Regions from separate parts of the Cytobacillus sp. FSL W8-0315 genome, predicted to be linked through region 1. Evidence: predicted binding sites of a transcription regulator. Region 1 holds the regulator's gene; each other region holds the start of a gene.
What was found. Region 1 encodes Rex, which represses fermentation and respiration genes when NADH is low (regulators of the CRP and FNR family bind a similar motif). Its sites were predicted from a motif close to TTGTGAAATATTTCACAA; they were not measured.
Positions count from the first base shown of each region.

Region 2: a site for Rex is predicted at 1,728-1,745, ahead of MKY20_RS11740 (cytochrome c oxidase subunit 2A). Genes of this name have one in related genera too.
Region 3: a site for Rex is predicted at 1,777-1,794, ahead of MKY20_RS05105 (AtpZ/AtpI family protein). Genes of this name have one in related genera too.

Region 1 is NZ_JBBOOC010000001.1:441,376-444,655, forward strand. Features, by position in the region: gene groES (co-chaperone GroES) at 1-67, opposite strand, end outside; gene MKY20_RS02375 (CPBP family intramembrane glutamic endopeptidase) at 385-1,110, shown strand; gene MKY20_RS02380 (YdiK family protein) at 1,157-1,360, shown strand; gene MKY20_RS02385 (redox-sensing transcriptional repressor Rex) at 1,382-2,026, opposite strand; gene moaC (cyclic pyranopterin monophosphate synthase MoaC) at 2,054-2,536, opposite strand; gene MKY20_RS02395 (ABC-F family ATP-binding cassette domain-containing protein) at 2,727-3,280, shown strand, end outside.
Region 2 is NZ_JBBOOC010000001.1:2,280,966-2,284,245, reverse strand. Features, by position in the region: gene MKY20_RS11750 (nucleobase:cation symporter-2 family protein) at 1-682, opposite strand, end outside; gene MKY20_RS11745 (xanthine phosphoribosyltransferase) at 679-1,281, opposite strand; purine riboswitch at 1,436-1,537, opposite strand; gene MKY20_RS11740 (cytochrome c oxidase subunit 2A) at 1,897-2,046, shown strand; gene MKY20_RS11735 (cytochrome c oxidase subunit II) at 2,068-2,544, shown strand; gene MKY20_RS11730 (b(o/a)3-type cytochrome-c oxidase subunit 1) at 2,544-3,280, shown strand, end outside.
Region 3 is NZ_JBBOOC010000001.1:953,569-956,848, forward strand. Features, by position in the region: gene MKY20_RS05100 (S8 family serine peptidase) at 1-1,661, shown strand, start outside; gene MKY20_RS05105 (AtpZ/AtpI family protein) at 1,964-2,185, shown strand; gene MKY20_RS05110 (ATP synthase subunit I) at 2,191-2,565, shown strand; gene atpB (F0F1 ATP synthase subunit A) at 2,587-3,280, shown strand, end outside.

The sequences.
Region 1 (3,280 bases):
CGCTTGCAGTTTTTTCTTCAGTTTCAACAAGCTCGATAATAATTCGATCACCTAGTGGCTTTAACAAGTGAAACAACCTCCTCAAATAATATGTAAATATTTTTATTTATTAGCACTCTCTCTGTATGAGTGCTAACACAATTATTATATTAATGAATCTCATTTCTATTTGCAAGGGTGAAGCTTAAATTTTTTAGAAAAAATTTCATTCGCCCATACACGCTATTTTTCGACACAGACAACCTCTTAAGTATGCTTCGGAACTCTTCACTTTACCCATAGTATTTTCCTGCTTTGATGCTGATATTTGAAACCCGCTCCTTATTAAGAGTACAATGGCTTTAGGACTTGTTTTCCAACACTCAGAATAAGGAGTATAACATTTTGAAGAAGGAATATTGGTTTATATTAATAGCTTATATTGCCATGCAGCTGTCCAGTTTGTTTGGCGTTCCGCTTGTGTTATTTATTGCAGATGCCCTTGGACAGAACCCCGAAAACATGCAGATCCTGGCTGTAGCCTACTGGCTTGTCATCAGTTTTACGGTTACACTGATCATTACGCTTCTATTATTAAGAAAAGAGATGAAAAAAGGCCTGGATAGGGATGCATCTTCCGCAGCAAGCTCAGCGGGCTGGGCAGTTGGGGGTATATTTTTGGCCCTGATCGCTCAAGCTACTGCTGCCAGCATTGAAAATATGATTGGGATTGAAATGGGATCTGAGAATACGCAGCAGATTATCCGGATTATTGAAGCATCGCCAATCGTTATCTTAATTAGTTCGGTCATTGGGCCAATACTTGAGGAGATTGTCTTTAGAAAAGTTATTTTCGGTTCTCTCCATAAGCGCTTCAACTTCTTCTTATCGGCCCTGATCAGCTCAGTCATTTTTGCACTTGCCCATTTCGAGCCTGAACATGTACTGCTGTACTCGGCAATGGGGTTCACCTTTGCTTTCTTATATGTCAAAACGAAGCGGATTATTGTGCCGATTTTTGCCCATGTGGCGATGAACACCTTTGTTGCGGTTATCCAGCTGAATCAGGATAATATGCAAAAATGGTTAGAAGAAATGGAAAAAATGCAGAGCTTTATCAGCTTTTTCTAGCATAGGGAAATGCTTTGCAGAGTTTTAAACTTACTGGGGGATTTTGATGAGAAGCACACCTTTGTTTTCAGGCTTTATTTACATCCTTCTCGGATGCCTTTTCACTTTTATAGCCATACAGAATATCCAGCATGAAGAAACCTGGGGATTCTTTACTTATTTTCTGATTATAATTGCCACATTCGATTTTGGCACCGGACTGCGGATGGTTGGCCTGCATTTTAAAATGAAAAATAAAATGAAAAAATGAGCCCCCAAAAGGCTCATTTTTTTACATTTCTTCCGGATAGTTTTTCAGAAAATAAACCAGTGACTGCAATTCTACTGCCAGATCGATATGGTGAATCCGAATCGAGGCTGGCACAGTGAGCCTCGCAGGTGTAAAATTAAGGATTCCTTTTATTTTCGCATTCACCATCCGATCGGTAATAGCCTGGGCAGGCGGTGCCGGCACCGTTAAAATCGCCACCTGAATATTATTATTTATAATAACTTCTTCAAGGTCATCCATATGATGGACCGGTACATCACCGATTTTCGTGCCAACCTTACTCTCATCAACATCAAAGGCTACTTCTATTTTGGTATTATTATTTTTAAGAAAATTATAGTTAAGAAAGGCTGTTCCTAAATTCCCTACCCCGATCAAAGCTACTTTAGTCAGCTCATCCTGGTCAAGAGTCTTCCGAAAGAAGCCCAGCAGGTAATTCACATTATATCCATATCCTTTTTTTCCTAACGCACCAAAGTACGAAAAATCGCGGCGGATTGTTGCAGAATCTACCTTTACCGCCTCACTCAATTCTGCTGAAGAGACTCTTTGTTTGCCTGATGAGTGAAGGTTTTTTAGAAAGCGGTAGTATAAAGGCAGCCGTTTAGCTGTTGCCTGCGGTATCTTAATTGGTTCATTGGCCATTCGTCCATCCCCATTTCTTATGATGAATTAATTTCTTTTAAAATCTCCGTTTTTTCCGCCTGTTTTCTCTATTAAAAAGGTTGGCCCAATCACCATTCCTTTATCTACAGCCTTGCACATGTCATAAACGGTCAGCGCACAGACAGAAGCGGCTGTTAACGCTTCCATTTCCACACCCGTATTTCCCTTCGTTTTTACAGAAGCAGTAATGATCAGGACATACTCTTCCTCTTCCGCCTTCCATGAAAATGAAATGTCCACGCCCTTAAGCGGCAGCGGATGGCACATCGGAATAATGTCCCATGTTTTCTTGCTCGCCATAATGCCTGCAGTTTGTGCAACAGCGAGTACATCCCCTTTTTTCATAGAGTTGGATGTTATCTTTTCGTATATCTCCTGATTAAGAGTAATACTTGATTGAGCAATGGCTGTTCTTGCCGTTTCAGGTTTATCGCTGACATCCACCATTTTTGCCCTGCCCTCTTGATTAAAATGAGTAAAATCCGCCATTCAAAACACCTCTCTTCAAAATCATACACTATTTTTCTGTTACTTTGTATGTGCTTTGTATTGTTCCTCACATATTTATTTGCCTTTTGTCTTGATTGAATGCCCTGCAGAAGGGATTATAGTCCTGTCTCCTTTATTGCCGAACATATATGAATGAGTTACACTTACTCTATACCCGAGGTGAAAGAACATGATACTATTACAAGTCAATCAGCTGGCGAAAAATTTTGGCGCTGATCCCATTTTAACCAATATAAAGCTTGAAGTACAAACCAGGGACAGGATTGCGCTAGTAGGGCGCAATGGTGCAGGAAAGTCCACCCTTTTGAAAATTATTGCCGGACAAATGACATATGACTCCGGTGAGATTATAAAGCCAAAGGAAGTAACAATTGGCTATCTTGCACAAAATACCGGCCTGGAATCAGAGTTATCCATTTGGGATGAAATGCTGACTGTTTTTAGTCATCTGCAGAAGCAGGAAAAACAGCTTCGCAGCCTTGAAGAACAAATGGCAGACCCTGATATCCTAAATAACTCTGATGCCTATGAACGCATCTTAAAAGAATACGACAAGCTTCAGGTTGATTTCAAAGAAAATGGCGGCTATCAATATGAGGCAGATATCCGTTCCATTCTCCACGGACTCAACTTCAGCTCAATGGGCTATGACACTAAAATTTCATCATTGAGCGGCGGACAGCGTACCAGATTGGCCCTTGGTAAACTTTTGCTGACAAAGCC
Region 2 (3,280 bases), 1.8 Mb from region 1:
CAAATGTCGGCATGCCGAAATAGAAAGGGGATGGCATATGAAACCAGGAAGCTTCCCCAACAGCGGAGAAATCTACCATGCCCATAAAAAACGCAGTAATGGTGCCAGCAGCCAGCCCCAGCAAAATGGCAATCGCTCGAACAAAGCCTTTAAAGAATCGGAAAAGTACTATGATGAACAGCAAAGTGCCAAAAGCCAATGCTATATTTGTCAGGGAGCCAAAGTCAGGGCTTCCCTCACCTCCAGCCATATTATTCATTGCTACAGGAATTAACGTAATCCCTATAATGGTAACTACAGACCCTGTTACAACAGGCGGAAAAAATTTAACCAGTTTTCCAAAATACTTTGAAACAGCTACAACGAAAATACCAGAAACCAGAATAGAACCATAGATAGCAGGTATTCCATACTGCCCTCCGATCGCAATCATCGGTCCAACGGCCGTAAATGTGCAGCCCAGAACTACGGGAAGGCCAATCCCAAAAAATTTACTGCGCCATACTTGAAGGAGTGTTGCAATTCCGCACATAAAAATATCAATGGAAACAAGATAAGTAAGCTGTTCCCCTGTTAAGCCAAGTGCCCCTCCTACAATCAATGGTACAATTACCGCGCCTGCATACATGGCAAGGACATGCTGAATTCCCAATGAAGCAATTTTAAGCGGATTCTGATTCATCGTATCATTTCCTCCATATTCTTTGCTGTATTATCAAAGCTGATCATGCCGTTTTCAAGTGAGTCAATAATAGCTAAGGACTCGACCCGGAATCCCTTTTCCCTCAGCAGCTGTCCGCCATTTTGAAAGCCTTTTTCAATAACGATTCCAATCCCTGCAATTCCTGATCCCGCTTTTTTTACTATATCCGCAAGACCTAGTGCTGCCTGTCCATTCGCCAGAAAATCATCGATTATAAGGACATTATCTTTTTCTGATAGATATTTCTTTGAAACAGAGATTTCACTTGTTTCTTCCTTAGTAAAAGAATAGACAGAGGCTGTAATCAGGTCATTTACCAGAGTGAGAGATTTTCTTTTTCTAGCGAATACAACTGGAGCATTCAGATGGAGCCCAGCCATTACAGCTGGCGCAATCCCCGAAGATTCGATAGTCAATATTTTTGTAATCCCGCTTCTGGAGAATCTATCTGCAAATTCTTTGCCGACTTCATGCATTAGCTGAGGATCTATTTGGTGGTTCAGAAAAGAATCCACCTTTAAAACTGTCGGAGATAAAACAATCCCTTCGCTCTTTATTTTTTCAATAAGCATATCCATTTTGCATCCTCCTCTATGATAGATAGCCTTCAATTACTCATTCCAGCCATATAAAAAGCCTGAAGCCCATCGCATTCACAACATAAAAATGAGTGAAGCAATGGCCTTCAGGCTAATGATCTAAGCTGCAGGCAAACAAGGATGACTTTAAACGTCCTTTACATTGCTCACTCATAGTCGGATCATTTACGGTAACCCGGTAGAAACTTGCGAGCCATATCCTCGCGATTATATGAGTGAATGTTATTAATTTATTAACATTATAACATCATTTACTAATACTTCAATCAAAAATTTAACTAAATACGAACTAAACAATATATTACCAGAAAATTGTTCGCTAATCAGATAATTCGCCCTCTTCAGTATGTTTATTTTTAAAAATTTGCCTTCCTTCTGAAGCTCAATTAAACCTTCACAGTTTTTTCACAATTCACAGGAGTTTTTTGTGACATAAATCACTTAAATATCAATTTTTCACCATTATCATAGTGTTTAAGTTACGAATGAACAATTTGTGAACTCACTGAAAGCATCTAGAATCTTCCTAAATGTTTTGTATTATGAAAGTGTAATCATTTACTTTTTCCAAATATTCGAAAGGAGTGAAAGACAATGGCGAAAACAGAACTCAGCCGAAAAACAAAAACTGAAATAGAGGATAGCTCTTCCTTAAAGGGAACGCTAGCTTCCGTTTTCTTATTAGGATTCTTCCTGATCATTACATGGGCAGGTGTTTATTCATTATTTATCAGCCGCTTTTAGAGTTAGAAAGGGGAAAAAGCCATGCATATGCATAAATTTGAAAAGGCCTGGCTCACTTTTGGAATCGGATCGCTGCTTGTTTTTCTAACAGTCTTGGGAGTCAGCGCATTTTACCTGGGCAATCAGCCCCCAAGCTGTTTGGCAACAATCGACCCTGAAAAGGTCGATACTACCGCTCCATTTAATGAGCCAGGACTGAAAAGGGTAGAAGGGAAAGATTGGGATTACGAATTGGTATACGTAGCATCTGCGTTTTCCTATAGCCCAGCTGAAGTGGAGGTTCCATATGGTGCTAAAGTGAAAATTATCGCAACAACCAAAGACGTTGTCCACGGTTTCGAAGTTGCAGGATCAAATATCAACATGATGCTAGAACCCGGCTATATCAGTGAACACATTACAACATTTGATAAAACTGGAGAATACTTAATTGTATGTAATGAATATTGCGGTGTTGGTCACCACATGATGTCGTCTAAAATTAAGGTGGTGGAATAATGTTTAATCCTTCAGCAAAATTTAAAGTTGACCGCCGTGACGGAAAATTGGCAATGGCTCACTTTTTCGTTGCATTTACAGCTTTAGCAATAGGCGGCCTTGCTGGCTTATTGCAGACTTTGGTCCGCTCCGGTAAATTCGAGCTTCCGGCAGGCATCGGGTATTACCAAATTCTCACGGTTCACGGTGTTGTACTCGGACTTGTACTTACTACCTTTTTTATAATGGGCTTCCAGTTAGCAGCAACAAGCAAAACATCAGGAACCCTTACAAATAAACAGCGAATTGCCGGCTGGGCCGGTTTTTGGCTGATGACAGCAGGAACTGTTCTTGCAGCTGTCATGATCCTGTTGAATGAAGCTACTGTTCTTTATACTTTCTATGCTCCTCTTCAGGCACATGCATTGTACTATATCGGTTTAACACTTGTTATAGTGGGAAGCTGGATTGACGGGGCAGCCATCATTATGAAGTATGCAGAATGGAGAAGAAAAAATCCCGGGCAGCCGAGTCCGTTATTAACCTTTATGTCATTGGTCAACACAATGATGTGGATTGTGGCAACAATCGGTGTAGCGTCTACTGTTCTTTTCCAGCTTCTTCCTTGGTCATTGGGGTTTGTAGAAACAGTAAATATCGGAGTCAGCCGTACTCTATTCTGGTATTTCGGACATCCGCTTGTTTACTTCTGGCTATTGCCAGCTTACATGGCCTGGTACGTTGTCATTCCTAAAGT
Region 3 (3,280 bases), 510 kb from region 1:
CAACCATTATCGCCTACCGGGCTCTCGGACCAGGCGGCAGCGGAACAACAGAACAAGTGATAGCGGCCATCGAACAGGCAATAAAGGATAAAGTTGATGTGTTAAACCTTTCCTTGGGAAATAACGTGAACGGACCTGACCTTCCGATAAGCATGGCCCTTAATAAAGCAGTTGAAAAGGGAATAACGGCTGTCACTTCATCGGGCAATTCGGGTCCGAATATTTGGACGGTCGGATCACCGGGAACAGCCTCGAAGGCCATTTCTGTAGGAGCCTCAACACCAACAATGAAGGTGCCATTTTTGAGCATAGGCGGGCGGGAAATTCGTCTTGATTTGCTGCAGGGTTCAAAGGATTGGGAATTTGACCGATCCTTTGAATTGGTCGATGGAGGACTCGGTCATCCTGAAGAATTGAAGAATGCCAAAGGGAAAATGGTATTAGTGGAACGAGGGGAACTAACGTTTACTGATAAGGCAGTCCATGCAATGGAAGCAGGAGCAGAGGGAATCATTATTTTTAATAATACAAAAGGCAGGTTCTTTGGCAATCTGGACAGTGGTGTTCCAATTCCAGTAGCGGCGTTATCAAAGGAAGAAGGAGAGGAGCTCAAGAAGAACATTAATGAAGGAAGACTCCTTGCCCGGACTAATATAATAGAAGAAAGGGATATCCTGGCTGACTTCAGTTCCCGCGGACCCGTTACATCAACATGGGAAATCAAGCCGGATGTTGTGGCACCTGGAGTCGCCATAAATAGCACCATTCCTGGCGGTTACCTGCCGCTGCAGGGGACTAGCATGGCCGCTCCGCACGTCGCAGGGGCCTGTGCCATCCTGAAACAGTCTCATCCCGAATGGGGGCCGGAACGGATTAAGGCAGTACTTATGAATACGGCTAAGCTTCTTATGAATACAGAAGGAAAAACATATAGAACTTATGAGCAGGGAGCAGGCAGAATCCAGCTTGATCAAGCGCTGAGAGCAGAAACGCTTGTCCTCCCGGCCTCTCTGCAGTTTGGGAAATTTCAGATCGCGGACAGGCTGCATGAACACAGCAGTTTTATAGCGGTTGAAAATATTAGTGAGAAAACGCAGACCTACTCCTTTTCTGTACCTTATAAGGCACAGGGCATCAATTGGGAAATGCCTATGACATTTCAATTAAACCCAGGTGATAAGAAAAAGGTGGAAATCAAAATGTCGGCAGACCCGACTCTTTTAAAGAAAAAGATCTATGATGGGTACCTGCTTATGAAGGCAGGTGCCGAAAGCATCAGAATTCCCTATCTTTATGTGCTTGAAGAGCCGGATTATCCAAGGGTGATGGGATTCGGACTGGGCAAAGGAGATAAGCCGGGCACGTATCGCTATGAAGTGTATCTTCCTGGCGGGGCAGAAGAGTTCGGAATTGCCATGTTTGATTCGGAAAGCCTCCGCTTCATGGGATATCTTGACTGGAAAAGAAATGCAGGCAAAGGACAGCTGCTGCAGGAAATTCCGGCAGATAAGCTTCCCGGGCCTGGGCTGTACCTTGCAAAGGTGTTTGCCAAAAAAGCCGGCAAGGAAGATTGGATTGAAACCTACCTATTTGTGAGGCCGGATGGGCAGCTCGGGGACCCGGAACCTTCGGTAAACAAGCGGACCACTCAAAGTAAGTGATAATGTTAATTTAAAGCGTTTTCAGGAGCGATGCAGAAACTCGCTCCTTTTTCAATAGATATCCAAAAATTAAATGTGATAAATATGTGAACATACCATATTTTTACCTTTTTGTTTGTGAACTTTTTCACTCCAAACGCATTGACATTGACAAAGCCCTATTGTATGCTTACAAAGGGTAAAAGATGATAGGGTTTTCAAAATATTTGTGCAGACATATTTCCCACTTCTGCATGATGTTAATATGATTAATTATGGCCTCAAAACCCACTTACCATTCTCTTAAGGGAGGATGCGTTTTTATGCGTCAAAAAGACCGCAACCCATTTAAGGCGATGGCCTTAATGTCCGCCATTCTTTCTCAGTTAGTAGGTTCCACGCTCATTGGCATTTTCGCCGGAAGGTGGCTTGACAGCAAGGCAGGAACAGAGCCGTTATTCCTATTGGTCGGTTTGTTCATTGGACTGGGCGCCGGGATTTACGCCATGCTTCGCTTAATCCAACATTTCTTCACAGGAGAATGAACATCATGCCGGAAATCAAAGTAACTTTTCAAAGACAGCGAAAATACATATTCCTTTTGTTGTCTGTATACGTTCTCGGCTGGGGGTTTACACCTTATCAATCTATTTTTCTGGGCTTGATATTTGGTACAAGCTTAAGCCTGTTCAATTTGTGGCTGATTTCACGAAAGGCGCTGCAGTTTGGAGAGGCAGTCGAGAGAGGCGAGAAGGTGCGTTCACTTGGAACGGTATCCAGAATGGCTACAGCAGTATTTGCTGTGATGATCGCTCTGGAATATCCGGATAAGCTGCATCTGATCAGTGTGGTATTTGGATTAATGACATCCTATATTGTCATTATGATAGATTATTTTCTTCAATCTTTTCAATTACGTAAATAGCGGGAAGAGAGGTGAACACTATTGCATCATGAAGCTCCTATAGTGGACTTTTTAGGATTGAATTTTAACTTATCAAACGTACTGATGATTACAGTGGCAAGTGCTATTGTTTTCATTATTGCTTTGCTTTCAACCCGTCGATTGGCCATGAAACCAACGGGGATGCAAAATTTCTTCGAATGGATTATGGATTTTGTTAAGAATATCATTAACAGCACGATGGACTGGAAGACAGGCGGAAGATTCCACATCCTTGGATTAACCCTGATCATGTATATCTTTGTTTCAAACATGCTCGGACTTCCGTTCGCAATCACTTATGATCACACTTTATGGTGGAAATCGCCGACAGCCGATCCTGTTATCACATTAACATTAGCGGCAATGGTTGTTGGGCTTTCGCATTACTATGGCGTAAAGCTTAAAGGAGTAGGAGAATACGGCCGGGATTTTATCAGGCCAATGCCTTTCTTGTTCCCATTGAAAATCATTGAAGAGTTTGCAAACACTCTGACGTTGGGACTTCGTCTTTACGGTAATATCTATGCAGGTGAAATCCTGCTGACATTGCTTGTCGGAGGACTGGCTCACGCCGGTGTAGGCGGAATGCTTGCAGCAATCCTGCCGACACTTGTATGGCAAGGATTCTCAATCTTTGTCGGATCTATCCAGGCATTCATTTTCTGTATGTTAACAATGGTTTATATGGCACACA